2 linked regions of the Nitratireductor mangrovi genome follow. Each later gene encodes a partner of the first gene's protein in a complex. Links are inferred from orthologs where the notes say so. Each region holds a gene or a part of one and is shown on either strand. Other genes may lie near its edges. The genes, in order: uvrB and FQ775_RS23935.

What was found.
Region 2: the proteins of uvrB (region 1) and FQ775_RS23935 are in contact, whole or in part, in a crystal structure (PDB 7EGT), measured with the Thermus thermophilus proteins. The link is inferred for Nitratireductor mangrovi from one-to-one orthologs. Residues at the interface, in WP_096411307.1 of Thermus thermophilus: Glu23, Leu25, Arg26, Asp27, Gly28, Glu29, Arg30, Phe31, Arg55, Glu326, Asp327, Phe328, Glu379, Ser382, Gln383, His398, Gly400, Arg401; in WP_096412145.1 of Thermus thermophilus: His654, Arg656, Phe657, Gln666, Asp668, Glu669, Lys680, Arg681, Leu682, Ser683, Lys685, Tyr686, Ala687.

Annotation. Positions count from the first base shown.
Region 1 is NZ_CP042301.2:2,373,767-2,388,290, forward strand. What follows is about bases 3,187-6,819. They hold uvrB (excinuclease ABC subunit UvrB), read left to right. Parts: upstream 3,187-3,529; coding sequence 3,530-6,619; downstream 6,620-6,819. Other genes in these bases: FQ775_RS11640 (class I SAM-dependent methyltransferase), read left to right, coding at 3,187-3,431; FQ775_RS11650 (nuclear transport factor 2 family protein), read left to right, coding at 6,743-6,819. Outside these bases: FQ775_RS11620 (NIPSNAP family protein), read right to left, coding at 1-650; FQ775_RS11625 (hypothetical protein), read left to right, coding at 793-1,311; FQ775_RS11630 (SixA phosphatase family protein), read left to right, coding at 1,315-1,827; FQ775_RS11635 (LysR family transcriptional regulator), read right to left, coding at 1,832-2,707; more of FQ775_RS11640, read left to right, coding at 2,793-3,186; more of FQ775_RS11650, read left to right, coding at 6,820-7,132; FQ775_RS11655 (CapA family protein), read right to left, coding at 7,169-8,206; FQ775_RS11660 (hypothetical protein), read right to left, coding at 8,443-8,670; FQ775_RS11665 (hypothetical protein), read left to right, coding at 8,982-9,350; FQ775_RS11670 (cold-shock protein), read left to right, coding at 9,632-9,847; FQ775_RS11675 (BA14K family protein), read left to right, coding at 10,033-10,488; FQ775_RS11680 (MBL fold metallo-hydrolase), read right to left, coding at 10,562-11,203; FQ775_RS11685 (gamma-glutamylcyclotransferase family protein), read left to right, coding at 11,291-11,659; FQ775_RS11690 (Lrp/AsnC family transcriptional regulator), read right to left, coding at 11,696-12,184; FQ775_RS11695 (threonine ammonia-lyase), read left to right, coding at 12,310-13,278; FQ775_RS11700 (hypothetical protein), read right to left, coding at 13,348-13,629; FQ775_RS11705 (branched-chain amino acid aminotransferase), read right to left, coding at 13,784-14,524. UniProt on the Escherichia coli protein: The UvrABC repair system catalyzes the recognition and processing of DNA lesions. A damage recognition complex composed of 2 UvrA and 2 UvrB subunits scans DNA for abnormalities.
Region 2 is NZ_CP042301.2:2,023,625-2,038,005, forward strand. What follows is about bases 6,536-10,025. They hold FQ775_RS23935 (ATP-dependent helicase), read left to right. Parts: upstream 6,536-6,849; coding sequence 6,850-9,825; downstream 9,826-10,025. Other genes in these bases: FQ775_RS10015 (hypothetical protein), read left to right, coding at 6,536-6,769; FQ775_RS10030 (hypothetical protein), read right to left, coding at 9,939-10,025. Outside these bases: FQ775_RS09980 (sodium:calcium antiporter), read left to right, coding at 1-927; FQ775_RS09985 (hypothetical protein), read left to right, coding at 989-1,255; FQ775_RS09990 (SPW repeat domain-containing protein), read left to right, coding at 1,428-1,787; FQ775_RS09995 (glyoxalase superfamily protein), read right to left, coding at 1,857-2,411; FQ775_RS10000 (sensor histidine kinase), read right to left, coding at 2,764-4,449; FQ775_RS10005 (MarR family winged helix-turn-helix transcriptional regulator), read right to left, coding at 4,597-5,049; FQ775_RS10010 (Acg family FMN-binding oxidoreductase), read right to left, coding at 5,046-6,206; more of FQ775_RS10015, read left to right, coding at 6,368-6,535; more of FQ775_RS10030, read right to left, coding at 10,026-10,220; FQ775_RS10035 (porin), read right to left, coding at 10,316-11,545; FQ775_RS10040 (hypothetical protein), read right to left, coding at 12,130-12,378; FQ775_RS10045 (tautomerase family protein), read right to left, coding at 12,436-12,639; FQ775_RS10050 (DUF488 domain-containing protein), read right to left, coding at 12,707-13,057; FQ775_RS10055 (DapH/DapD/GlmU-related protein), read right to left, coding at 13,342-13,977; FQ775_RS10060 (CreA family protein), read right to left, coding at 14,032-14,381. UniProt on the Escherichia coli protein: A helicase with DNA-dependent ATPase activity. Unwinds DNA duplexes with 3'-5' polarity. Translocates on single-stranded DNA with 3'-5' polarity. Initiates unwinding more efficiently from a nicked substrate than double-stranded DNA.

The sequences.
Region 1 (14,524 bases):
CGTGCGGTCGGCGCCAGCCGGCGCAATTCCGGCGGGCCATCGAGTATATCGGCATGCAACGCCGCCGCGGCCGCTACCGCGGCAACACCGCGATCTAGCGCCCATTCACTGGCAAACCGCGCAATCAGCACCCATACCAGTCGATCGTGAACCGAGAGCCGCGGCCAATTGTTCGGCGCGTCTTCCTTCCCCAGCAAGGCGAGCACGTCGCCTTCGGCGCCGGAACACGCGGCAGCAATCTCGCCGACGATTTCGCCATCTGGCGCGCAAGGAAGAATTGCTGCCAGCAACAGCCGCTGCGTCCGGTCGCTCGCCTGGAACGTCGGCGGCTCCGCGAGGGGGCGCAGCATATGCACATCGTCGGAGGAAACCATGGTCGCGTTGGCCGCTGGGCCGTGCTCGGTCCAGACCGGTCCGCCATAGAATGCCGTGAGGCCCGCCGCCCGCTCCTCCATCGAGGCAAACCCACGCAGCCAGACGAAACGGTCCGGATCGTCGAGGTCGCGGAACTGGCCGATCACCCGCATGCCGCACGCCTCTTGGCTCTCGATGAACTGGCTGTCGAAGAGCTCGATCAGCGTATCGCGCGCGCCTGGACGAAGCTGATACTGACGCAGTTCGATGACACGCGTCCTGTCGTCATTAGACATTCACACCTACTCCAGAACATATTCAAGGACGCTCCAAACGCGCCGCGGCATGCCGTAACACCCACGTGCTGACAGCCTGCCGTCATGAACATGCGGACCGTCCGCCCTTTCCAAAGGTGCGAATCTCGCGCAAGGTCTGCCCATGCCGACAATCAGAGCCTGCCTCACTGCCGCCATGCTGATCGCCGCCAGCCAATCCGCCCATGCCGAGTGGCGTTTCGACAACGGCGTCGCCATTGGCACGCCGCGCTCGACCAACAGCACGCTCGAGGCCGTCGTCGTGGCCTGCGGCGATCCTTTCCAGCTCGAGCTCTATTCCCGGGACGACGGCCCGGTGCTGCCCGAAAGCGGCGGCACCGCCGACTATTTCTACACACCGGGCAAGATCGTCGCGAGCGTCGATGATCACGACTACCCGCTGGTCGCGGCCGGCTCGGATATCGCCGTGGTGCTGTTCTCGGAGGGAACCGTCGCGGAAAACCATCTGGCACCGGTTGACCGCCAGTTGGTGGAGGCGATGCGCGACGGCGCTCGCCTCGCACTCCATTTCGACATTACGCCGGCCAACGCGGCCGACGGATCGCCCTACGAGACCTTTGCGATCATCCCGCTCGAAGGCGCCGGTGCCGTCCTTGATGCAGCGCTCGTGGATTGCCTTTGAATCGTGCCCGAACTTCTGCTCTTGCGCCACGCCAAGTCGAGTTGGGACGATCCGACGCTCGCGGATTTCGACCGGCCGCTTGCCCAGCGCGGCCGAAGGGCGGCTCACGCCATGGGCAAGGAAATCCTGCGTCGCGGCTGGGTGCCCGATCTCGCCATCGTCTCGCCGGCGCTGCGGACGCGCCAGACCTGGCAACTAGTCGCTGACGCACTTCCGGCCCTCGATACCCGTTTTGACGCAACGATCTACGAGGCCGGCCCGCAGGCGATTCTCGCTGCGATCCGCAACGCCGATAACGACTGCCGTCGCTTGATCGTTGTCGGCCATAACCCAGGCATGGAAGACCTCGCGGCGATGCTGGCCAACGCCGGCACTGATGCCGCAGCTGTCGACCGGCTGCGCACCAAATTCCCGACCGCGGCACTCGCCCGCTTCGCCTTCGATGGTATCTGGTCGGACCTTGCAGCCGGCGGCGCGACCCTCACGCATTTCCTGCGGCCGCGGGATCTGAAATAGTCCTCTATCGCCCCAACTCCTCCGCGAGAATGTCGTAGACGATGCGAATACGGCGACTGGTGCGCAGCTCGCGATGCGTCACCAGCCAATACGGTATCGACGTTACGTCCAGTTCAGGCAGCAGCCTGATCATGCCGGGCGTCTGCTCGGCCACTTCCCGCAGCATGAAGGTGAGACCCAGCCCGCGCTTGACCAGTTCCCAGACGACGAGGCTGTTCTCGCTGATCAGTTGGAAATTCTCGGCACTGACCGGCAGCCCCACCGACACCAGATGCTCGACGAAACGGCCGTCGGCATCGAAACCAACGAAGCAGGCGTCGGCGAGATCAACTGGCGCCTCGGGCAGTCCGTGCCGAGCGACCCAGTCGGGCGAGGCATAGAGGCTGGCCGTGGTCTCGCGGACGAGCCTGCCGATCAGGTCCGGCTGCTCCGGACGCACATGGCGGATGGCGATGTCTGCCTCGCGCCGACGCAGGTCGCTGAGCGCATTGGAGGCAACGATCTCAAGCACGATCTGCGGCGCATCGACCCGGATGCGCTCGACAATGTCGGGCAGGACATGCACGGCGATGCCGTCGCTGGCCGAGATGCTCACCCGACCGGCAATGGTCTGCGACCGGCCCGATGCCGCCAGCGCCATCGCGTCTGCGGCTTCGCGCATCGCCCGAACATGGTCGAGCAGATCGTGTCCCGACTCCGTCAGCACCAGCCGCTTGCCGACCCGTTCGAAGAGGGTCACGCCCATCTGTGCCTCCAATGCCGCCACCTGACGCGATAGCGTCGGCTGGGTCAGGCCCAGCTTGCGCGCCCCCGCCGAAAGCGAGCCCGTCTCGGCCGTCGCGTGAAAGGCGCGGGCCTGATTCCAGTCGAAATCACTCATACGAAATCGTATATATATCTTCCGTATTTATGCAATTTTCTTCCGATCGGTTTGTGCTAAATCGCCGCCCAAGGAGACACGCCAAATGTCACAGACCCTGCGGGACGAGCGCTTCTGGGATCGCCTTGCGCGCAAATATGCCAAGGATCCGATCACCGACATGGCCGGATACGAAAAGACGCTCGGCCGCACGCGGACCTATCTGCACGCCGGCGATCGGGTGCTGGAGTTCGGCTGCGGCACCGGCACCACGGCGCTGAAGCTCGCGCCTCATGTCGGTACTTACGTCGCCACCGACATTTCCGGCGAGATGATTGCCATCGCGCGCGAAAAGGCCACTGCGGGTGGCGAAGGCCGTGTCGATTTTCAGAAAGGCACGCTGGACGATGCGCCCTGGGAAGACAGCTCGTTCGACGCCATCCTCGCCTTCAACGCGGTTCACATGCTGACGGATGTTGCGGCCGGGGTCGCCGCCGTCAGGCGCCTGTTGAAGCCTGGCGGCTTGTTCGTCTCCAAGACACCCTGCCTGGGCGACGCCAACATCCTGATCCGCATGGCGGTGCCGGTGATGCAAATGATCGGCAAGGCACCCTCCGTGAGCAGCTTTACCGCCGCACGGCTGGAAAACGTCATCACGGACGCCGGCTTCAGCATCATCGAACGCGCCCGCCATGGCAGCAGGGGCATGGACATACGGCCATTTATCGTGGCCCGTCGCGACTGAACCCCTGCTGACACCCTCCTGTCAGGACCGGCGCCGGCCTCGGTCAAACCTTGCCGCTCGCCCTTCCCTTTCCGGCGGACTCTCTCCATATTCGCGCCATGGCCCGATCCCCCGGAAACAAGGCGCCGCGCAAGCAGGCTGGCGAGGAGCGTTCCGCGCGCAAGCGGCGTAGCCCGTTGACCGACTTCATGGACGCCGCCGAACCGCTGGACCGCGAAGGCGGCTTCGGCGAAGCGCCGCAGCCGGAGCTCTCGGGCGCCCCGCTTTCCGGCCCGGTGTCGGATTGGGCGCGCGATATGGAACGGGCCGCCGAAGCGGAAGCGCGCCAATCGGAAATGCGCCGTATCCGCTCCGAGGCCGGCAAGCACCGCGTGCGCGCGGGCGACACCGAGGAGGCCAAGCCGGGAAAGGGTGCGAAGAAGATTCCGGAGCGCTCGGCCGCTCCGACCAAAACCGCGCGCGGCACCTCGATGGGCGGCGCGGCTTCGGCAAGGGATCGCGCCGCCGCCGGCCTGATGCCGGTCGCCGGGCTCGACGTGACCCTCGAAGACGCGGCCTCGCTCGCCAATACCGGGGTTACCGCGACGGTGAAGGCGCTGGCCGATCTGATCGAGAGCGGCAACCCGCTGCACAAGCACGGCCAGCTCTGGACGCCGCACCGCCCCGAGCGGCCGGAAAAGTCCGAAGGCGGCGTGCCGATCCGCATGGAGACCGAATACAAGCCGTCCGGCGACCAGCCGACCGCGATCCGCGACCTTGTCGAAGGTGTCGGCACCCATGACCGCACCCAGGTGCTGCTCGGCGTCACCGGCTCGGGCAAGACCTTCACCATGGCCAAGGTGATCGAGGAGACGCAGCGCCCGGCGCTGATCCTGGCGCCCAACAAGACGCTGGCCGCTCAGCTTTACGGCGAGTTCAAGCAGTTCTTCCCGGAAAACGCGGTCGAATATTTCGTCTCCTACTACGACTACTACCAGCCCGAGGCCTACGTGCCGCGCACCGACACCTATATCGAGAAGGAAAGCTCGATCAACGAGCAGATCGACCGCATGCGCCACTCGGCGACGCGTTCGCTGCTGGAGCGTGACGACGTCATCATCGTCGCTTCCGTCTCCTGCATCTACGGTATCGGCTCGGTCGAGACCTACACGGCAATGACCTTCCAGATGCAGATCGGCGACCGGCTCGACCAGCGCCAGCTTCTCGCTGACCTCGTCGCCCAGCAATACAAGCGCCAGGACATCAACTTCGTGCGCGGCTCGTTTCGGGTGCGCGGCGACACCATCGAAATCTTCCCGGCCCACCTCGAGGACCGCGCCTGGCGCGTTTCGTTGTTCGGCGACGAGATCGAGTCGATCACAGAATTCGACCCGCTGACCGGCAAGAAGACCGGCGACATGAAGTCGGTCAAGATCTACGCCAACTCGCACTATGTGACGCCGCGCCCGACGCTGAATCAGGCCGTGAAGTCGATCAAGGAGGAGCTGGCCCACCGCCTCGACGAACTGGAAAAGGCCGGCCGCCTGCTCGAGGCGCAGCGGCTCGAGCAGCGCACCCGCTTCGACCTCGAGATGCTGGAGGCGACTGGTTCCTGCGCCGGCATCGAGAACTATTCGCGCTACCTCACCGGCCGCAGGCCGGGCGAGCCGCCTCCGACCTTGTTCGAATACGTGCCCGACAATGCGCTGATCTTCGTCGATGAAAGCCATGTCACCATCCCGCAGATCGGTGGCATGTATCGCGGCGACTTCCGCCGCAAGGCGACGCTGGCCGAATACGGCTTCCGCTTGCCGTCCTGCATGGACAACCGGCCGCTGCGTTTCGAGGAATGGGACGCCATGCGCCCGCTCACCGTCGCCGTGTCGGCGACGCCGGGCGGCTGGGAGATGGAGCAGGCCGGCGGCGTCTTCGCCGAGCAGGTCATCCGCCCGACCGGCCTCATCGACCCGCCGGTCGAGGTGCGTCCGGCCAAGAGCCAGGTCGACGACGTGCTCGGTGAAATCCGCGAGACCGCGGCGCGCGGTTACCGCACGCTCTGCACTGTGCTGACCAAGCGCATGGCCGAGGACCTCACCGAATATCTGCACGAGCAGGGCGTGCGCGTGCGCTACATGCACTCCGACATCGACACGCTGGAGCGCATAGAGATCATCCGCGACCTGCGCCTCGGCGCCTTCGACTGCCTGGTCGGCATCAACCTGCTGCGCGAGGGCCTCGACATTCCCGAATGCGGCTTCGTCGCCATCCTCGACGCCGACAAGGAAGGTTTCCTGCGCTCCGAGACCTCGCTGATCCAGACCATCGGCCGCGCCGCGCGCAATGTCGACGGCCGCGTCATCCTCTATGCGGACACGGTCACCGGCTCGATGGAACGCGCCATGGCCGAGACCGAGCGCCGGCGCGAGAAGCAGCTCGCCTGGAACGCCGAGCACGGCATCACCCCGGAAAGCGTGCGTTCGCGCATCGCCGACATTCTCGATTCCGTCTACGAGAAGGATCATGTCCGCGCCGACATTTCCGACCGCGCCGAGGAAGGCGCTCTGGTCGGCCACAATCTGCGCTCGCATATCGAGCATCTCGAAAAACAGATGCGCGACGCCGCCGCCGATCTCGACTTCGAGCAGGCCGCCCGGCTGCGCGACGAGATCAAGCGCCTGCAGGAGACCGAACTGGCGGTCATGGACGACCCGCTTGCCCGCGACACCGGCATCGCCAATACGAAGAAGAGCCGTCGCGACAAGGCCAGGGGGCGCGGCGACGATCGTTCAGGCCGAAGTGCTGCGCCGCCCGCCGGCGCCCCCGAGGCAACTGCCTCACAAGACGGAAGGTCCGGCGGCTATTTCGCCAAGCCGGAGCTCGACGAGATGGGCTCCAGCGGCGACCACGCGACACCGGCAGGCGCCGTACCGCGCTCGCTGTTCAAGAAGCAGAACCATCGCGAGGCGCATGGCTCGGACTACGGCACCCCGGATGACGGCAGCGGCGGCAAGGGCTCGCTGTTTCGAAAGAACACGCTCGACGAGATGACGGTACGGCGCACCGAAAAGCCGGCCGGCGGCACCCCGCCCTCACCACCGGAGGATGCCAGGCCGGTCAGACGGCACCGCGCAGGCGCCGGCTCTTACGAAGAGGCCGCCGACGAGCGCCGTGCCCGCCGGTCCAAAAAGACCGGCCGGCCTGGGAGCTAGGCGGACAATATTGCCGCTCAAAGTTCCCGCGAGCATGCGGTCGTTTCAACGACGGTGATCCCACTTCCCATTTCCGTCAGGAAGCTGCAATGCTTGCTCCCTGCAACCATGGGAGGAAGCGTCATGACACCGGCCGAGACCGTCAGGCAGATTTATCAGGACTACTCCGCGCGCGATATTGCCGGCGCGCTCACCCATTGCGCCGACGACATCTGCTTCCAGTGGATCGCCGAGCCTTCTCAATCGCGCTACGCGGGGACATGCGCCGGCAAGGATGCGTTTCTGGCCCGCCTGATGCAGCTTGATGCCGATTTCGAATACCTGTCCTTCGAGGCGATCTCCATCCTCGCCGATGGCGATCGCGTCGCCGCCGAAACGCGCATGCGTTTGCGCCGACGGACGACGGATGAGGAAGTCGAGGTCAACGCGGCCGACTTCTGGCTTTTCAGGGACGGAAAGCCGGTCGAAATGCGCGAATATTACGATACCGCGCTGATTGCGTCGGTCCTTTAACGACCGGACGAACGGTCCGGCAAAGGCCAGGTCCGCCTACGGCGGAAACAGCAGCGCCACGCGATTCGCGGACGCGCCGTTGCTCCGCGCACTTACCGGCACCAGCCGGTCCGACCGTTCGCCCCTGAGCCGGACCACCGGCGTCAGTTCGTAACCGAGCAGGCGCCCCGCGCGGTCGACGTCCACCGAAAGCATGCCCGAAAGCCGGGTCGGCCAGGGCTGCCGTTCGTGCAGGCATCCGGCAAGGTCGCCGATCCCGTAAGCAATCAGTGCATCGTCAACCCTTTCGAGTGGCTGCAGCACATGCGGGTGGCTGCCAACGATCAGCGTCGCCCCCTTCCCGGCAAGTTCGCGGGCCAGCCGCCGGGTCTGCGGTCTGGGAAAGTGCCGGAACTCCCAGTCCCAGTGCGGCAGGACGCAGGTCAGGCCGCCGCGCGCCGCCTCCTCCCTAACCACCCGCCAGTCGTCCGGTTCGAGCGCATCCTGCAAGGCGACGTGACGGCGGTAGGCCGCGTCGCCGCCGTTGCGCCATCGGGTGAAGGCGACCAGCGTGATGTCGACCAGTCCGGCGGACACCGTGAGTGTCGGGACCGGTCCGGCCATGCCCGCACCGACGCTGCGCACGCCCATGGCCTTGAGATGATTGAGGGTCTCCGCCAGTCCGACCGTACCCTGGTCGAGGATGTGATTGTTGGCGAGGCCGAGCACCAGACGTTTGGTCTCGACACCCAACGCGGCCAGCAGGCCGGCAAGGTGGTCCGGCTCTATGGCATGTCGCAGCCCGCTCCGGGTCGCGAGGTTGCGTGGCCGCCGCATTACCGGTCCCTCGCAATTCGCGACGACGAGATCGGCGGAGGCGATCAGTTCCCGGAGCGTCGGATCGCAGGCGAGCGGTCTGGCGTTCGGGGTCGCACCGAGATCGCCGAGAACCACGATCCGCGCCGCCGGCTTGCCCGCTCCATCGTCGATCTTCGCCCGCAACGGCGCCCGGTCTAGCCCTTCGCCGCCTCGCAATGAAGGCCAGACCAGCCGAAACGGCCACGAGACCACGTAGCGTGGCGGGAAATTCGCCATGCTATTGCGGCCGCGTTAGTATCGATTTGGACCACGCGACGGGTCTTGCGATCACGAAAGACAACGGACCCAGCCCCCCACCCTTTCGGGCGAAGGCATAGCAAAGCGCGCGTGCTGCGCACAGCTTGTTGTTCGGGACAATGTGGAACGGCCGTCGGTGCCGGCGAACTGCGGAAGGTAGTACCGAGGCCCGGACGCGCCACACCGGCGGTCCGAAGTGGAGGCCTTGACGACGGTCAGCCGTCGAGGCCGGCCTGGACGAGATCGAGTGGCTGGCGCGGGCCGCGTTTGTAGGCGACCAGCACGCGCTGCTCGATCGCGGCGCGGCGGACCCTTTCGCGCGCCGAAACGCCGAGTTCGGAACACACCGCTTCCACCACCTCGCGGATGGCGTCGCGGGCTTCGCTCGGTCGCGGCGGCGCCGGCACGGGCCGGCGAACCGTCGTCTGGGTGGGGCGTGACATCTCCTGGGCCTCCTGTCGGGCCGGCTTCTATGGCCGGTGAACCTGCTACTCTGGTCATTCAACGCGCAGATTGCGGAAACGGATCGGCAACGGCGATCAATCTTTGTTCCGTTGCGTTACGATCCGGTGACGCTCACGCGTTGCGCACATCGGCCTTGTCGCGAAACCATACATCTTTGCCCGAATTCCGTACAGAACGCCCGGCCGGCGCCGGATTCATCCTCCGTTAAGGCTCGCCCGCGAAGTGTCGGGCTCAGCGCGGGCATTGTGAGGTGCGCCACCTATATCTGCGGGGGAACGAGGAACCGATCATGCCGGCAGGCCCGTCGACGACAGCTTTCCTGGCGTTCATGTTGGCCGGCGGCGCGGTTGCCATGCCGCCGCCGGTCGACATCACGCCTGCACCTCGCGGCCAGCTATTGCTGGCCGGCGGTTGCCACGACAGCGTGCGCCGCCATTACGTGCAGGAGTTCCGCCAGACGGTGCCGCACCGCCACCGGCAGCGCGATTGTGCTCCTGTCGCCACCGGAGCGCCTGAAACGGCCAAACCGCTCGATTGCCACCGCGACGCGCGCCGCCACTACGTGCCGGGCGCCGGCATGCTCTATCACCGCCACGTCGGCGGCAACTGCCGCATCCGCGAAATCAGGCGTTCCGGCGAGCCTTTGCCCAACGATTAGGCAATCTCGGCGCCGGACCTGCCGTAACGTAAATCTGCCCTTGCCGTTCACCCGAAAATGGGGGACAACTGCCGCATTCGGGCATTTGCCGGCCCGGAGACTGGAATAGCATGCCCCGGTCTTGACTTGCGCCGATGGCGTCCGGGTGGATCGCGAAACGAGAGGGCCCTTGGCACCGCCCCGGCGTGGATCCGACTGTTTCTTCTCCCCCAGTGAACGGCCGATGACGTGCGGGGCATGGCTCCGCAAGGGAACTACCTGACGGGAGAAAGGAGATTCCGATGGGTCAGATGACCGGGACCGTCAAGTTTTTCAACCATGCCAAGGGCTACGGCTTCATAACGCCCGACGATGGCGCCAAGGACATCTTCGTGCACATCTCAGCCGTGCAGGCCTCCGGGCTTCCCGGTCTCGAAGACGGGCAGAAGGTATCGTTCGACACCGAGCCCGACCGCCGCGGCAAGGGTCCGAAAGCGGTCAATCTCGTGATCGCCTGACCGGCACCCCAATAGTTTCAGGTCGCGGGGCCGCGTGTCCCGCACCGGCCAGTCTTGCCGCTACCCGCGGCGTTTCGCGACGACGAGCCTGAACGTCTCGTTCAGCCCGCGTTCAGCCGCACTGACTTATCCATTCGCAAGCGCCCGGCCCTCTCCGGACCGGCATCCTTCCCAGGAGCATGCGAATGAACCGTTTCCTGAAATCCGTTCTTGTCACGACCACCGTCGCCGCGACGACGCTCGTTCCCATCATCGAGGCGAGCGCCGGCGAGCGCTGGCGTCAGCACCGCCCGCGCCATCCCGAACAGCACCATCGCGAACAGGCCAAGGACGACTTGCTCGCCGCCGGTATTCTCGGCCTGGTGATCGGCGGCCTCGTCGTCGGCGCCATCAGCGCGGCCGAGAGCGAGCCCGACTATGTCATCGACGACTATCCGGACGTCGATTATTTCCCGCCGGCGCCCGGCAAGCGCTATCCGCGCCCGCAGGTTGTTTATGCCGATCAGCACGCCTATGGCGGCCTCGAGCCATGGACGCGCGAATGGTTCGACTACTGCCGTAACCGCTACCGGTCGTTCAACGACCGCACCGGCACCTTCCGCGGCTACGACGGACAGGACCATTTCTGCGTCGCCAACTGACCTCCAGGCCGAACGCTTTAGCCCCGCCTCCCTGGGCGGGGCTTTTTTTCGTGTTGGCGCCAGGGGCGTGCGGTCAGGTCAGGAACGGATTGCTGCGCCGCTCGTCGCCAAAACGGCCGCCGGGACCGTGGCCGCAAATGAAGCCGACATCGTCGCCGAGCGGCAGCAGCTTTTCCTTGATCGAGCGGATCAGCGCCGTGTGGTCGCCGCCGGGCAGGTCGGTGCGCCCGATCGAGCCGGAAAAGAGCACATCGCCGACATGGGCGAAATTGGCTGCCCGGTTGAAGAAGACCACATGGCCGGGTGCGTGGCCCGGGCAATGCAGGACCTCGAATTCGTGCCCGCCAAACGATACCCGCTCGCCTTCCGCCAGGAAGCGGTCGGGCGTGCAGTTGCGAACCGGATCGGCCAGCCCGAACATCTGCGCCTGGCTCTCCAGGTTGAGCAGCATCTGCCTGTCGCCTTCATGCGGCCCGATGATGTCGACGCCCAACGCATCCTTGAGGTCCATGGCGCCGCCGGCATGGTCGATGTGGCCGTGCGTCAGCCAGATCGCGCCGATCTTGAGCCCGTTCTGCCCGATCGCCTCGATGATGCGCTCGACCTCGCCGCCCGGATCGACGACAACGCCTTCCTTGCTCTCGGTATCGAACAGGATGGTGCAATTCTGCTGGAACGGCGTGACTGGAATGACGCCGGCATTGAGCTGTCCCATTGAATTCCCTTCGGCTTTGTCGGAACACCCTTAGTGATCGCGTCCCGGGCCGTCTACCCGCGACCGCCCCGCATCGGGAGAAGGCAAATGGATGTTGGCGAGCCGCGTAACGTTCGGCTGTTTTCCTACGGCACCTTGCAGAAGCGGGAGGTCCAACTGGCCAGTTTCGGCCGCGCCCTTGAAGGGAGCCCGGACGCCCTCGTCGGGTACCGGCGCGAGATGATAGCGATGGCCGACCCCGCCGTCGTGGAACTGAGCGGCGAGGCTCACCATCCGATCGTGGTTTTCACTGGCGATCCGGGTGACACGGTCGACGGGACCGTCTTTGCCATTACCGCAGCCGAACTGGTCGCTGCCGACAGCTACGAAGTCGATGACTACCAGCGGGTGGAGGCGCAACTGCGTTCCGGCGCGACCGGCTGGGTTTATGTTCGCGCCGAGCAGCGGCGCGATTGACGGCAGCCGATCCTCTGGCGGCGCTGGCCCGGCCGTTCAGCCCGCGCCTTCAGACAGCACCGGCACGAACAGAGTGTGCTTCAGCCGGTTGAGGGCGACGCTGCTGCGGAATTCGCGGATGACCTCGTTGTCATCCATCATGCGCCGGGTGAAGCGCTCGTAGCTTTCAAGGTCCGGCGCGGTCACCACCAGCACGAAGTCGGTTTCGCCGGTGACACCCCATGCGGACTGCACTTCCTCCGCCGCGATCAGCCAGCGCTTCAGCCCTTCGGTCAAGGCCGACCGTTCGCGTTCCAGCATCAGTTCCACGATCACCGTAACCCGGTTGCCGGCCGCCTTGGGGTCGAGCACGACACATTCGCCGGCGATGACGCCGGTCTCGCGCAGGCGCGCGATCCGCCGCTGAACCGCGGAGGCCGACAACCCCACCTCCTCGGCAAGCGCTTCCAGTTTCACCCTGGCATCACGCTGCAGCGCGTCGAGCAGAATGCGGTCGGCCGGATCAAGGGTTGAGTTGAGGTTCATGGAAACGCGCGTCAATGACATCAAGAGTGCGAAAAATAGGCGTCGGTTGCTCAATATACGCGGCCTGACCGCGCGGGCTATAGCCTACAACAGCGTCGTGGCAACGCCAATGACGGAGAAGCGAAGTGACCATTCCCATCACCGAGACCGACATCGCCAGCGCACGTGCGCTCATCGACCCGGTTTTCCTTGGCTCTCCGCTGGTGCGACAGGAGACCATCGACCAACAGCTTGGTTGCCAGGTGGCGCTGAAGGTAGAGACACTCAATCCGATCCGCTCCTTCAAGGGACGTGGCACCGAGGCGCTGATGGCCTCGCTTGAGAACAGCCCCTTGCACGTGGTCACCACGTCCAGCGGCAATTTTGGCCAGGGCGTGGCCCGCGCGGCGACAAGACGCGGCATCAGGTCGACGATCTTTTCGACCGACGACATCAATCCGGGCAAGCTGGCCGCGATGCAACGGCTGGGCGCCGAGGTCCGGCTCGTGCCGCAGGGCGACGACTTCAAGGCAGCCGCGCGGCAGGCTGCGGCCAACACGAACGCCTTCTACATCGAGGACGGCGCCCACCCGGAAATCGCCGCTGGCGCCGGCACAATCGGCATGGAACTTCTCCGGCAGGCGCCGGAGCTTGACGCCGTGCTGGTACAGATCGGCGACGGCGCGTTGGTGACCGGCGTCGGCTCCTGGATCAAGGCAACGTCGCCGGGCACGCGCGTCATCGGCGTGACCGCGGCAAGCGCGCCCGCGATGCGCCAGTCGCTTGCCGCGCGCAAGCCGGTAAGCGCCGCCGCACGCACCATCGCCGACGGCATGGCGATCGACACGCCGATCGCGTCGGCCGTCAACGACGTCGCGGCCGTCATCGACGACATTGTCGAGGTGGACGAAGACGCGCTGCTGGGCGCGATGGCGCTGCTGCTGCAGGCAGGCGGTCTGGTGGCCGAGCCATCCGGGACGGCGGGTCTTGCGGCGATCATGCGCAACCGCCCGATGTTCCGCGGACTCAAGGTCGCGACGATCATCACCGGCAGCAACGCCCGGCCCGAATTGCTGGCGGAGGCCGTGACTGCTCCGAAGCCTGCGCTGCGGTAGCACGGGCGAAACACAACAGCAGACGGGCGGCTCGAATGGCCGCCCGAAGAGACCAGCGGCGGTCTTTGGTTACTTCTTCATCGCACCCATGACGGCGCCGACAATAGCGGTCAGAATGCCGCCACCCGCAACGCCGCCGACCGCATCGCCAAGCATGCCGCTCAGCGCTCCTGCCGTCGCCGGATCGCCCATCAGCGAGCCGAGGATCTGACCGCCGGCCACGCCACCGATGGCACCGCTGAGAATTTTCGGCAGCTGGCTCATCGCCGCCTGCTTGACCGCCGCGCCGACGGCCTGGCCGCCGATGATGCCGGTGACGATCTGAACGATGATGGGCATCAATGCTTCCATGGGACATCCCTCCGGTTCACGCCAGCAAGACGCCAGCTTGTCCGATGCAACGCCCGAACCAGACTAAAGTCAAACACGACCTCGGTTGCGTGGAAAGTTCCACACAACTTGTCGGCCATTCGTCACAAAGCGCAAAGTTGACGCTGCCGATACCCTATTCAGCCGCGGCCGCCGCGTGGCGGGGCTGCACTTCGGCCGAATAGTCCTCCATCAGGGTGCGCGCGATCTCGCCGACCTCGAAGCGGTACGGGCCGATTTCGGAGACCGGCGTCACCTCGGCGGCCGTGCCGGTCAGGAAGCATTGCTCGAACCCTTCCATCTCCTCCGGCATGATGGCGCGCTCGACCAGTTGGTATCCACGCCGGCGGGCAAGCTCGATCACGGTGCGCCGGGTGATGCCGTCGAGGAAACAGTCCGGCTTCGGCGTGTGGATCACACCATCCTTGACGAAGAAGACGTTGGCGCCGGTCGCCTCGGCGACCTGGCCGCGCCAGTCGAACATCAGCGCGTCGGCATAGCCCTTGGCCTCGGCAGCGTGTTTGGAAAGGGTACAGATCATGTAGAGGCCGGCCGCCTTCGACTTGCACGGCGCCGTACGCGGGTCCGGTCGGCGATATTCGGCGATATCGAGCCGAATGCCCTTGAGCTTCTGCGCCGGGTCGAAATAGCTCGGCCACTGCCAGATCGCGATCGCGCAGTTGATGCGATTGTTCTGCGCCGACACGCCCATCTGCTCGCTGCCGCGCCAGGCGATCGGGCGCACGTAAGCATCTAGAAAACCTTGCTTTTTCAGCAGGCTGCGGCACGCATCGTCGATCTCCGCGACCGAATAGGGTATCGTGAATCCCAGGATTCGGGCCGATTCGTGGAGCCTTTCGGTGTGTTCGGTCAGCTT
Region 2 (14,381 bases), 350 kb from region 1 along the record:
ATTTCGCGTCACACCGGCCTCGGCCAGGCCGTGCTCGGGGTCTTCCTGCTTGGCGGCATCACCTCCCTGCCGGAGATCGCCGTTGCCGGCACCGCCTCGTTCGGCGGCAATGCGCCGCTGGCCGTCAACAATCTGCTCGGCGGCTTCTCCATGCAGGTCGCAGTGCTGGCGGTGGCCGACCTCGCCATGCGCCAGCATGCACTCACCTTCGCCGTGCCCAATCCGATCGTCCTCCTTCAGGGCGCGCTCGGCATTCTCCTGGTGGCCTTGGTCTGCTTCGGCATTGCCGTCGGCGACATCGCGATCCTGGGTGCCGGCGCGTGGACCTGGGGTGTGTTCGCCCTGTTCCTGTTTGCGATCCGGCTCATCGCCAGGTCTGAAAGACAACCGTCGTGGCAGGTCGTCGGCCAGCCGCCGGGTCCCGAGATCGGCCAGACCGAGACCGCTGCGGAACATTCCCTGCGCCATGCCGTCATCGGCACTGCTGTCGCCGCGGCCGTGATCCTGTGCGCCGGCTATGTCCTTTCCGAAAGCGGCGAGGCGCTAGCGGAACAGACCGGGCTCGGATCGAGCTTCTTCGGAGCGGTCTTCGTCGCGATTTCCACCTCACTGCCCGAGGTCAGCACGGTGTTGGCGGCGGTCAGGCTGCGCCGCTACGTGATGGCGGTTTCCGACATATTCGGCACCAACCTTTTCGATCTCGCGGTCATCTTTCTGGTCGACCTGTTTTATTTCGGCGGCCCGGTCCTCAACGAAGTCGGGCAATTCTCCATCGTCGCCGGACTGATCGGTATTCTGGTCACCGGTCTCTACCTGGTCGGCCTGATCGAGCGGCGCAATCCGTTGGTGTTCGGGATCGGCCTCGACACGATCGCGGTCGTGGTCACTTATCTGGGCGGCATCGGTTTCCTCTACACATTGCGCTGAGCATTGGAACCCCGACGGCCGGTTGTACGTATTCCTTCTGGGTGCCAAGCCGGGAAATGCGATGCCGACAAGCAGCACGTCAAACAAAGGGAACGACGAGCGCCTGGCCACGCCGGGCGGCGGCAAGGTCACCCGCCAGCAGGTCATGAACGTGCTGGCGAATCCGGGTTACTCAGCCGACGCCCGAAAGGGGCGGTTGAAGGAAGCTCTCACAGCCCTGGAACGGGACAAGCATCTGTCGGACGAGGACCGGGAACTGGCGGACGCCATCAGGCAAATTCTCGACGACTACCAGGCCGGGCGGCCGATTTCCGACGACGTTCTGTAGCCAATACTGACCCCTCTTACGCGGAACAGGAGCCCTCGGTTTTCCTTGCCGGAATCCATGAACAAGACTAAAGTATAACAAGTTGTGCGAAGGCCCGTAGGGCTTGTGCGCGGCCAGAAGCCATGAACAGCCCTTGGGCCGGTCAAGTGACCGCACCTGAAAGGAGGTTGTCATGGCAACCGTTGACAAGCACCACTGGTACAGTCTCGACATGCATCGGCCGTGGGAGGACGTCACCTCGATGATCCTCGGCGCCGTCGTTGTCATCTCCCCGGTCATCATGGCGCCCGCCGATGGCGTGATCGCCATTTCGAGCGGGCTTGCCGGCGTCCTGATCGTCATGCTCGGCGCTCTGGAATTCGTCAGCCTGCGCCGATGGCAGGAATATATCGAGGTGCTTTGCGGCGCGTGGCTTGTCGTGGCGCCCTTCGCGCTCGGCTATGCCGGCACGCTGCGTGCCGCCCACATGGCCATCGGCCTGGCGGTGATCGTCCTCGGCCTGCTCGAAGTTCGTCAGGATCGCGTTCGCTGACCCATCGCACGCGCGACCTGCAGCGCTGATGGTTGGCCGGCCACCCCGCGAGGCGGCCGGCCGCCACGATCAACCCGCCTTCTCGTTCTCCATGAACCGGATACGGTTGTTGAACGGGTCGATCACCGTCACCTCGAGGCCCCACTCCTGGCGCTCCAGCCCCGGACGCATGTATTTGTAGTTTCGCGACAGCAACTCGGCGTGAAAGACGCGGATGCCCTTCATATTGACGACCATGTTGCCGCCAGGGGTCGCGTCGCCCGCATGTTCGGAAAGATGCAGTTTCAGCCCGCCACGCGAGACCTGGGTGTAGAGTGGAAAGTTCTCGCCGAACCGGTGTTCCCAGTCGATCGAGAATCCCAGGAAGCCGAGATAGAACTCGTGCGCCTTGGCAACGTCGAAGATTCGCACGATCGGCACTGCTTGCTCGAAGACGATCCCCGCCCCGCTCGCTGGCGCCGATCGGTCCCGCTCGATCTTCGACGACAGGATATTCCAGTTTTCAAGCCCGAACTGGCGGGCGACGATCTCCAGCGCCTGGTTGTGTGGCAGATCGATGTTGTTGGAGGCCAGTGCCTCGCGCATGGCTTTCGCCATTGCCTTGGCATCATGAAATGTACGCATGGGTCTGATCCTTCACGTGCGGCGAAGTCGCGGAAATCAGTGCCCGCATTGCTGACGCGTTCGCCGACCGGAAAGACCAGTGGAAGAATGCCGTCGATGCATTCGCCATGCCTTGATGGGCGCGGGCTGCCGGCTGCATCGGGCCGTCAGGAACCGGTAGCCCGGTGGTCGCGCCGCGTCAAGAAAGGTGGCGATGGGAAAACTGCGGGCCGGGCGGGACAGGTGCTCGTCTGCCATTTCGTTGGCCAGGCGGAGAAACCGGGAAAAAGACCGTCCTGTTCACCGTACCGCCGCGCCCGGTTGACACGGCCCGCAGCACTCGGGACAACGCCGCCGCCACGCGATGGTTCCCTCACCCCGCGGCGCTGTCGTTTTCGTCGGGTCGCCATTCGAGCTTGCTGCGCAGCGTTTCCGCGCGCCAGCGCAACCCCTCTCTGGCGAAGGTGAGGGCGACCGTGCCGCCGATCGCCGCCGCCGCGTGGACTTCGAGCACCGTGGTTCCGAAGCCGCGCCGCTTGGTTTCTTTCACCGGCGGGCCATCCTGCTCGGCCCACTCGATCGCGATCCGCTCTTCGTCACCCTCGCCCGCGAACGTCCATCTGACGTCGATCCGGCCCTGCGGCACCGACAACGCGCCGTACTTGACCGCATTGGTGCCGAGTTCGTGAAATGCCATGCCGAGGTTCTGCACCGCATCCGGCTTGAGCAGGAAAGGCTCGCCGCGGACGACGACACGCTCGACATCATTGACGAAAGTCGCGATCTGCCGGCGGATAAGCGCATTGAGCGACACGCCCGCCCAGCCCTGCTCGGTCAGGAGGTCGATCGAGCGCGCAAAGCCCTCCAGCCTTTCTCCTGCCTTCGGCAGGAACGCCTCCAGCGAATCCGACTGGCGCGCCGTCTGCCGCATCATCGACTGGACCACGGCCAGCATGTTTTTCGTTCGGTGGACCAGTTCGCGCAGGATGAAATGCGTCCGCTCCTCCGATTGCGCCCGGTCGAAAGACGCTTCCGTCAGCGCGTATGCGACGAGGTCGGTTTCCCTCATGCCGGTTTGCGCCGGTGAGACGATTTCTCCCGCACCCAGTTTGCGCGCCATGCGCGACAGCTGACGGATGGCGCGCCGCAGGCGGAAGGCGAGCAGCAGTACGGCGAGTGCCGACAGTACCGAAAGCGCGATGCCGCCGACAAAAAGCCGCCCCCAGCTTTCCAGTATCGACGCCTGGCCGCTTCGCACCGGCCCCCAGACGAAGGAACGCCATGACCAGCCAACGATCGATGAATACGCCGCGATGCCGGCCTCGCCGTCCAGATCTATATCGATCACTCCGGAATTGTTGTTGATGCGGCTCTGAAGATCGCCAAAGAGCGCCGCGCCGACACGCCCGTCGAAGGTATCGTTGGCCGCCACGAGTTGGCCGTTCTGATCCACGGCGGCGTAGAACCAGTCGGAAGGCATCGAGCCGGTGGCGATCAGCGCGGACAGGTCTTCGGCGTTCTGGGTCATGATCAGCGCCGCCGCTCCGCCCCCCGACGTTTCCGCCAATGGCTGGATGACGTTGAAGACCCATTTTCCACTGGTGCGGCCAAAAAAGGTCGGCGACACCTCGACCCGCCCGGATTCGAGCGCGCTGACCAGGCTGTCGAGGTCGGAGGTCGGCCCGAGCGGTGTGCCGAAAGGCACCCGCGTGTTGAGCAATTGCTGCCCGCTGCGGTCGACGGCGATGATGAACCAGGGGCTGCCCGCAAGCGCTGCCTGCGTGCGGTTATGGAAAGCGCGCAGGTCGCCTTCCATCAGTTCCGGGCTGGTCGACAGCAGGTTGAGGGTCGTCGCCATGTCGCGCAGCTGGCGTTCGATCGCGGTGGAGTTGGCAATCGCTGCCGCGACGGCGCGGCGTTCCAGTGCCGCATGCTCGCGCTGTTCGAGTTGCAGCAAGAGCAGCGCGACGAAGAGCAGCAGCGGGACCAGGATCGCCGCAGCCATCGCCGCCAGATAGATCGTTATGGAAAGTCTGATGGGACCGAGGCGGGTGTTCACTTGATGGTTCCGTGGCTCCGCGCGGCGCCGGTCGTCCCGCCAGCGCTCTGCAGCCGGACCAGCAATAGAGCAATTTATGCCGCGGAGGTATCCGTTTTCTGCTGGATTGCCAGCCGGCACCGTCGTGCCGTTTCGAGGCGGCGGCCGCTAAGCCCGCCTCTCGTCCAGATAGCGCCGCACCTTTTCCAGGGCGGGAATCGTTTGCGCGATGAGTTCGGGCGACACCGCCTTCACCAGCGCGTCGATCTCCGGCGCCATCGCCGCGACCGCCGCCTCGCGCGCCGCCAGCCCCTTCGGCGTGATGGTCACCAGCTTCGCGCGCCCGTCGCGCGCATCCGGGCCGACAGCGACGTGGCCTTTTTCCGAGAGATAGCGGATGGTGTGGGTCATCGCCCCCTTGGTCACCTGCATGGCATTGGCGAGCCGGAGCGGGCTCCATCCTCCGCCCAGCCGCGCCAGATGGTTGAGCACGCCGAACTGCGCCATCGTCATGCCGTCCGGCAACGCCTTTTCCATAGCGTTGCCGGACAGTTGCGCGATGATGCCGATCTCGGTCATGAAGCGGAAGGCGTCGCCGATTGTTCCGCCTTCATCCTTCATGCGCTGCCGATCCGTGTTTCCAGCGGCCAGCGCGGGCTGGCCTTGATGGCGGGACCATAGCCGAGCCGCACCAGCATTTGCAGCGTCTCGTCGGCGCCGATCCCCAGTTCCGCCCGCATACCCTCGTGATGCGGCTTCATCTCGGCATATTCCTGCAACGCCTGGCTCAGGGGCTGCATGGCGATGCCGCGCGCCGTCGCGGCAAGGTTGAGACGCAGATGGTCGCGCCCGGCGGCGATCTGGTCGGCGCGGCGATTGCCCGCCGTCGTCGTCCACATGAACGCCACCGCCGTGTCGAACGGTTCCTTCAGCACCGGCATCTGCTGCCGGAAGGCGGTCGATTGCGGGTCGAGCAGCGCCTCGCGCGTCAACAGCCCGGCGAGCTTCAGCCCCTCCATCAGCGGACCGGAAAGGTCGATCCCGTCCGGATTGGCCTCGATCTCGGCGCGGCCGATCCGCATCAGGTCGACGCTCTCCTTCAGCGCCTCCGGCGTGAGAAGCTCCGTTTCCATCGCCGCCCAGGCAAGCGACCGCAGCGCCGCGACCTTGCCGGCATCGTCCGTATGCGCGACGCGCACCGATCGCGCTGCCTTGGCGATCGCCGCCAGCGCCTCGTCCGCCACGGGTCGGGACGTATCATAGGCTTCCTTGTTGGAGCGCCGGTCGAGCACATGCGCAAACAGCGGATCGGGCCTGATCGCCGGGTCGGACACCAGCCGCAGCGTCGCGACCGGCCGCCGGTCGAGGCGCGGCTGCGGTTCGCCCTCGGGGAAAAGCTGCACCTCGGTGGCGAACCCGTGCTCGGCCGCCGCCATCACGAAAAGCTCGATGAAGCAGCCAAGGCCGATGGTGATCTGGCGGTCGAACGGGTCGGTCTCCGGCAGCCGCCGCTCCGGCTCGCAATAAAGCGTCACGGTGTCGTTGCCTGTGAGATCGGCGAGCCAGGGCTGCCGGTTGTGCGGATTGGGCGCCAGCAGCGCATAGGAAAGCGCCGTCAGCCGCGCATCGTTCCGCCCCTCGCCCGCCGCTTCCCAGGGCTTGCGCGCCGCGGCCGGGTCGCGTGTCGCCGCCCAAAGCCCGCCGCCGCCCGCCGCCAGCACCACGCCGCCGCCGAGAAGTTTCAGAAAATTCCGCCTGCCGCGTCCGTCATTCGCCATCCTGGCCTCCTTATGGTTTAACGCTCAACTATCAGATAGTTTATCGATAAACCATCTTCAAGGCCGCATCGTGCTCGCCGGCCAATCCTGGCGCCAATGCGTGATCCCGGTTGGCTTCGCCGCAGGTGGCCGCCCCCGGTCGAAACCGTTAGGCTGCGCCGATGTTCGCAGCCGCCAAATTCGTTCATTTGGTTTCGCTCGGCCTCGTCGCGCTGGCGATTGCCAACGCCTTTCTCGGTCCGCGCGCCGCCCGCGCCGCCGCCCCTGTCCGGAACGAGCTCTTTGCCGTCATCGCGCTGTTCGGCCGGCTTGGCCGCATCGGCCTCCTGCTTCTCTGGCTCACCGGCATATGGATGCTGTTCGACCGCTATGGCGGCAATCCGGCCGGCCTGCCCGCCACCTTCCTGTGGAAGCTCGGCTTCGTCGTCGCCGCCACCATCGGCGTCATCGTCATCGACTACACGCCATGGCGCCACCACCCGCCCGTCGTCGCCATCGGCGGCCTGATCGCCGACGCCGCCATCGTTGTCGCCGTGCTCCTTGCCGTCCTGACCTTCAACTGACCCCTGCCGCCGCCCCCCCGATGGCGGCAGCGTGGCCGAGTTTTCTGGCCTTTCGCCCCCGAATCACTACATTCGGAGGAATGTCCGGTTCTCCCGACGACCTGCCCTTTTTCGACGGCGACGACGCCCCGCCGCGCCCGGCCGCCGGCGGTCTTGCCGCGCGCGCCATGGCCGCGCGCCAGTCCCGCGCGCCCGACTATCTCGCCGGGCTCAATCCCGAGCAGCGGCTGGCTGTCGAGACCACCGAGGGCCCGGTGCTGGTGCTCGCCGGTGCCGGCACCGGCAAGACCCGCGTGCTCACCACCCGCATTGCCCATATCCTGGCCACCGGCCGCGCCTGGCCCTCGCAGATCCTCGCCGTCACCTTCACCAACAAGGCCGCGCGCGAGATGAAGAGCCGCATCGGCCTCCTGGTCGGCGAGCAGGTCGAGGGCATGCCCTGGCTCGGCACCTTCCACTCGATCGGCGTCAAGCTCCTGCGCCGCCACGCCGAACTGGCCGGGCTCAAGCGCGACTTCACCATCCTCGACACCGACGACCAGATCCGGCTCTTGAAGCAGCTCATCCAGGCCGAGGGGCTCGACGACAAGCGCTGGCCGCCGCGCCAGTTCGCGCAGATGATCGACGGCTGGAAGAACAAGGGTTTTGCCCCGAAGGACATTCCCGAGGGCGACGCCCGCGCCTTCGCCAACGGCAAGGGCCGCGAGCTCTACGCCGCCTATCAGGAGCGGCTGAAGACCCTCAACGCCTGCGATTTCGGCGACCTCCTGCTGCACCCGATCCGCATCCTGCGCGACAATCCCGACATCCTGCGCGAATACCACGCCAGGTTCCGATACATCCTCGTCGACGAGTACCAGGACACCAACACCGCCCAATATCTGTGGCTGCGCCTGATCGCGCAGAGGCCGCAACCGGCCGGGGAGCGCCAACCGGACCGCCGCCCAATCTCCCCCCTCGTGGGGGAGATGCCCGGCAGGGCAGAGGGGGGCAACGTAGGGCGCCCCTCGTCAGTGGGCGGAGATGAGGGCGGGACAGCGCCCCCCTCTGTCGGCTCCGCCGACATCTCCCCCACGAGGGGGGAGATCAAGCCCGACCACCCGCCCGCAGGCCCGGCGCCCGCAGGCCCCGCGCGCGACCGCGCGCCGGGCGACGTTTCGCCCGCCCCCGCGGAGGCCAGCGAGCACAGCGAGCGCTCGGCCGTGAGCGAAGACCAGGCGCGCGACCGCGCGCCGGGCGACGTTTCGCCCGCCCCCGCGGAGGGCCAGCCGCCGCAGGCGGCGAAACGGCCCGTGAGCGAAGACAAAAAGCAACAGATCAACATCTGCTGCGTGGGCGACGACGACCAGTCGATCTATGGCTGGCGCGGTGCCGAGGTCGACAACATCCTGCGTTTCGACAAGGATTTCCCCGGCGCCGCCGTCATCCGGCTGGAGCGCAACTACCGCTCCACCGCCCATATCTTGGGTGCCGCCTCGCACCTGATTTCCCACAATGAGGGCCGGCTCGGAAAGACGCTCTTCACCGAGGCCGCCGACCCCGACGATTCGCCCGTCATGGTCCACGCCGCCTGGGATTCGGAGGAGGAGGCACGCGCCGTCGGCGAGGAGATCGAGGCGCTGCAGGCCAGGGGCGAAAAGCTCAACGACATGGCGATCCTCGTGCGCGCCTCCTTCCAGATGCGCGAATTCGAGGACCGTTTCGTCACCCTCGGTTTGAACTACCGCGTCATCGGCGGCCCGCGCTTTTATGAACGCGCCGAGATCCGCGACGCCATGGCCTATTTCCGCGTCGTCGCCCAGGGCGCCGATGACCTCGCCTTCGAGCGCATCGTCAACGTGCCCAAGCGCGGCCTCGGCGAGGCCTCCGTGCGCCAGGTCCACGACACCGCCCGCGCGCTTGGCGTGCCGATGCTCGAGGCCGCCCGGCAGCTTGCCGAAAGCGACGAGATGAAGCCGAAGCCGCGCGCCGCGCTGCGCGAGGTCGCGGCCAATTTCGCGCGCTGGCAGGCGCTTCTGGAGACCACGCCGCACACCGAGCTCGCCGAGACCATCCTCGAGGAGTCCGGCTATACCGACATGTGGAAGAACGACCGCTCAGCCGAGGCCCCCGGGCGGCTCGAAAACCTCAAGGAGCTGATCCGCTCCATGGAGGAGTATGAATCGCTGCGCGGCTTCCTCGAACATGTCGCGCTGGTCATGGATGCCGAGCAGAATGAGGAGATGGACGCCGTCTCCATCATGACGCTGCATTCGGCCAAGGGGCTGGAATTTTCCACCGTCTTCCTGCCCGGCTGGGAGGAAGGCCTGTTCCCCCACCAGCGCGCGCTCGACGAGGGCGGCCGCTCCGGCCTCGAGGAAGAGCGCCGCCTCGCCTATGTCGGGCTCACCCGCGCCAAGAAGAACCTGCACATCTGGTTCACCTCCAACCGCCGCGTCCACGGCCTGTGGCAATCGACCATCCCGTCGCGCTTTCTCGACGAACTGCCCGAGGCCCATGTCGAGGTCGCCGAGACCGGCCAGTCCTATGGCGGCTATGGCAATCCCTATGGCGGATCGGGCGGTTATGGCCGCCGCAACCCCTATGGCGCCTCCCGCTTCGACAATCTCGGCGCCGCAGGCGGCGGTTCTTCCTCTCCCCGGCGGGGAGAAGGTGGTCCGCGCGGCGGACCGGATGAAGGGGGATCAGGCGCCGGGCGGGCCTTTTCCAACACCTATGCCACGCCGGGCTGGAAACGCGCCCAGCAGAACCGCACCGACGCGACCGACCGCAACTGGGGCACGCGCTCCGGCGTCCAGGTCGAGCGCATCGGCTATGGCGAGACCGATTCCGGCTACGGCGCCGGCCGCGGTTCGGTGAAGGGCCGCGTCATCGAGGGCGAACTGGTGGCCAGGTCAGTCGCCGACCAGCCCTCCGCCTTCGCCGTCGGCGACCGCGTCTTCCACCTCAAATTCGGCAATGGCAACATCGCGTCGATCGAAGGCAACAAGCTCACTATCGATTTCGACAAGGCCGGCCAGAAACGCGTGCTGGACGGGTTTGTCGAGCGGGTGTGAATAGATACGCGGACGACTCAAGCCTTCCCGGCCTGAGCCGCCGTTTCAAACCGCCGATCCGCAATGAAAAGGCCGGCACAAGGCCGGCCCCCATATCCGTTTAGTCGATCTTCTCAACCGTTCGGATCGGCGTCGCCGCCACCGGTCTCGCCATTCTTGTTCGGCGTGTTGCCGTTCGGATTCTCGCCGCCGTTGCCTTTGCCGTTGTCGATGCGACCGTTGTCGCCACTCACGTTCAGGCCCTTGGGCACGTTGCCCTCATAGCCACCGCCGGAATCTTCCCAGCCGTTCTTGTTGCCATTATTCACCCCCTTGCCGTTGCCAATCCCGGCAAGTGCGGTGCCAGTCATCAGGGTCGCTGCGGCTGTCGCAATGATAAGCTTGTTCAGAGACATGATCGAACCTCCCCTGGTTTCGAACGGCCTCCTCGAGTGAAAGCTAAGCACGTCGGGCTTCGAATCGCAACATTCGCATACCTATAGCAGAGCCTTCAGAAACTGCGGCGCACGTAGACCTTAAGCTCGAAGCCGTCGGCCGGGATGTGGTTTTGCCCTCTTATGTCGGTGGCACTGACCTCGTCGAGATGGTAGTTACCCTCCAATCCTAGGGTCAGCCCGCCGGCGGACTGGCGGATCACGCCCAACGAGACACGAAGACCGCGGGCACGCCAGTTCAGGAACCGGGCGTCGGTCTCTACCGAATATCCTGATGCCGTGCCGACGAGGCTTGTCTGCTCGCTCACGTCGTGCTGCACCGATGCGAGCGCAGCGTAGCCGCTCGAAAGCACCATCCCCCCGTCCGCATCGATCAGGTAATCGGTGACGTTATCCGGATAGCCGAGATAGCCGAGGGCGCCCTTGGCATACGTTGCGACCACGGCAAGGCGGGCCGGGCGGCCGCCCGGCGACCACCGATGTTCGTATCCGGCAGCGACTGCGAAACCCCACGCGTTGACGGCGGTACGCGCGTCCCTGATATGCGTGAGCGCACCGGACACGCCGAACGTCTCGTCGGCGTTGATCGCATTCAATACGATGTCCGGTATCCAGGGCGATGCGCGCTTGGCCCAGATTCCATCCTCAAGGCGCCGCGCGCTGCTGTCTTCCAGCGAGAGCGTGATGCGGGAGCCGTTGGTAAACCCGTATGTGTAGGCGGCGAGGTCGATCGTATCGTCGGCCGCGTACCCGCCCGTGTAGGTATATCCGTCGCTGAGGTTGAAATAGGAGGCTCCCCTGCCGAGATCGAATCCGGCGAGCGTGAAATAGGCCTGGTCGACCTTGAGCGTTTGCCCGCCGCTGCCGAGCAGTTCGCCCTCAAGCGAGAGGCGCGTGCGCAACATGCCCCATTCCGTTTCACTCGCCGAGAGAAACGTCAGGTACGACGTCGTCTCGGTTTTTCGGCGGTCGGAGCCGTTCGGGACGAGCCCGAAGCGAGCGATGGGAAGTCCACCGGCGTAGCCAGGCAGGAAGAAGATCCTGTCGTCGGCGTCCGAGAAGCTGTGTTCGGCGGTGATGTACCCGCTGATGGACAGGCACGTTCCGTCGAAGCGGATGTAGCCCGGCGCCGGGCAGGTGGCCAGAAAGAGCTCGTCCGTGTCGGCCTGCTCGGCACTCGACGCCGAGACGACACTGGCGGCAAAGATGAGCACGTATCCGACGGCCGACCGCAGACCGGCGAAGATGTCTCGCCAGAAAGCGATTCGCGCTGGTCGGTCTTCCACGTCGCAGGTGCCTCTCGGGCCAAGGCCGCTGGTGGAAAAATGTTGTGATTATGGTTAACCGCCGGTAAATGCAGCGAACGACAAACGGTGACGGTTTGCGCAGTTCGCCGACCCAACCTCCCGTTCCTGCTCACTATTCGCTATTCACTACTCGCTTTTTATCCACGCCCCCGCCACCTTCTCGTATCATCCCCGTCGATCGCCGCGCGGGAAACGGATGCGCACCGAGCCTCCGGGCGGCGTCCGGCGCCGGACCGGTGGTGCTACGGTGGCATCACTGGGCGATGAGCCCCCAGGTCCGGGCCCCAGGGTGAGGTGCGGGGCCGACAGAGTTCCGGTCGCGAGGCCACCGGCTTTGCGAGTGCTGGTCCCAAAAGGCCAGCAACGCGCACCTGCACAACCGGGCAAGCACGCCGGGCGGGCGGCCGCGAGGTCGCACGTAATACCTAGATGAGCGACCGGACGGCCGCCCGTCTTCCCACCCCCTGCTGTGCGGGACCGGTGGGCGTTCTTTGACAGGACCCGGCCTTTTCGGGGCGCGGGAACAATGAATCATGGGCGAACGGCCTCATCCGGCACGCATCTTATCCCGAAATGACATCGCCTTCGCGCCAGTCGCGCCGGCCCCAGTTGCGCAGGCGCATGCGCGGCGCAATCCACGATGCGGCGACCGGCGACAGGGCAAGGCTCGCCACGACGACGGCGGGAATCAGGTAGATTGCGTGCGCGGCGAGCGCGGGCACGGAAAGCACGGTGACCACACCGGTGCCGAAAAGCACGGCGTTTGTCGAAAGACTGCAGACGATCACCAGCCAAGTGTCTGTGCTGAACATGGCGTTGCTCCTTTCTCAGGCTAAACGCCGGCAACGCGGTCCTGTTCCCCCGCCGCCTCAGCCAGCCTTGGCGCGCTGGTCGCTCACCGTCACCCCCTTGATGCCGATATTGTCGGTGCTCACCTCGTCGATGAACACCATGACGCTTTCCGGCCGCTTGCCGAGCACACGCACCATGGTGTCGGTGATCTCTGCGATCACCTGGCGTTTCTGCTCGCGCGACACCCCGTCATCGGTGATGCGGACATTGATGTAGGGCAAGGCGGCCTCCTCGTTTCGGGCAACGCGTCAGCGCATAGGCCGACGCGCGCCCCCCGGCAAGAGCTCTTCACGACCCGCCTTCTTCCAGCAGCTCACGGATCACCACGGCCTGGTTGTGCCTTTCGTCCTTCGCCGAATAGACCAGCGTCAGCGGCCCTGCCCTCGCTTTCACCAGCAGCGCCTCGACCAGGTCGCGCTTTGCCGAAAGCTCGCGCCGGTAGCGCGTCCGAAACTCGGCCCATCGCGCCGGGTCGTGACCGAACCATTTTCGCAGTTGTGTCGACGGGCCGATGTCCGGCAGCCACAGGTCGAGCGCTGCCTTCGCCTTCGACACGCCGCGCGGCCACACCCGGTCGACCAGCACGCGCGTGCCGTCGCCGTCCTCGGCGGGCTCGTAGATGCGCTTCAGCCGGATCATGCCTTGCAACCTGCGCCAGACGCCGCGCCTCCGCAACACGATCGTCCGCGCTTTCGCCCGCCTGTCGGCACAGGCATCGGTTGTGCAAATGCCATTTACACACTTTTAACGTGCAATGCCTAAATTGATTCTCGCAGGCCGGTCCTGCACCGCCTACCCCCCAGGCGGCATGCTCTCCCTTCCGCCGTGGCCCCCTGCGGCGGAAGGGGCTCCACCAAGGGACGACGCCGGGAGCGGCAGGCTCTCCGCTTCCGGCGATCGCGTCCCGGCCGGTCAGGCGCGCCTCAGCGCCTTTCCCATTTGTCGAGGAAATCGGTAATCGGCAGCACCTGCATGTCGGGCACCGCCTCGAACAGTTTCTCGTCCGGCCAGTGCCACCAGCCGAGTGCGGCAATCCGCGCCGCGATGTCGGGCTGAAAGCGCGGCCGCAGCAACCGCGCCGGCGCCCCGGCAACGATCGTGTAGGGTTCGACGTCCCTTGTCACCACGGCGTTCGCCCCGACCACAGCGCCGTCGCCGATCGTCACCCCCGGCAGCACCACCGCGCCGTGCCCGATCCAGACGTCGTGGCCGATCGACACCCGTTTCTGCCGACGCCGCTCGCGGAACGCGCCGTCGACGCCGAGATAGCGAAAATATTCGTTCGGCCGGTAGGAGAGCTTGTGGGTGGTCAGCCGATCGAGAGGGTGTTCAAGCGCATTGATGCGTGTATTGGCCGCGATCGAGCAGAACTTGCCGATGCCTGCATAGATCGCCTCGCCATGGCGCTCGAAATAGGAAAAGTTCCCGACTTCGACCTCGCGCAGGATGACGCGCTCGCCCACTGCCACATGGCGCCCGAGCCGGCAGCCCTTCAGGACCGCGGTCGAATGGATGCGCGGCGCCGGGTCGGTGAAGCGAAGGTCGGAGGCTTCGGACATGCCAAGCCTCTAGTCGCTCGGCAGCCGCTTGGAAAGGCCTTGTGCCCCCGCCGCCTACTCGGGCTTGCCGTTCACCCAGGTCACGTCGGCGCCGTAGAGCGGCACCGTCGAGATCGCCATCTTGGCCGAGCCGTCCTGCACCTGGCGTGTGTGCGACAGGTAGATCAGCGTGTCGTTGGCCTTGTCGTAGATGCGCTTCACCACCTGCTTCTTCCAGATCAGGCTGATGCCTTGCCTGAACACCTCCTCGCCATCCTTGTCGAGTTCGATGTCGCCGATGCGGATTGGCCCGGTCTGCCGGCAGGCGATCGAGCTGTTGGAAGGATCCTCGAACCAGTTGCCCTTCTGCAGGCGGTCGATCATGCCGCGCTCGAAATAGGCGACGTGGCAGGTCACGCCCTCGA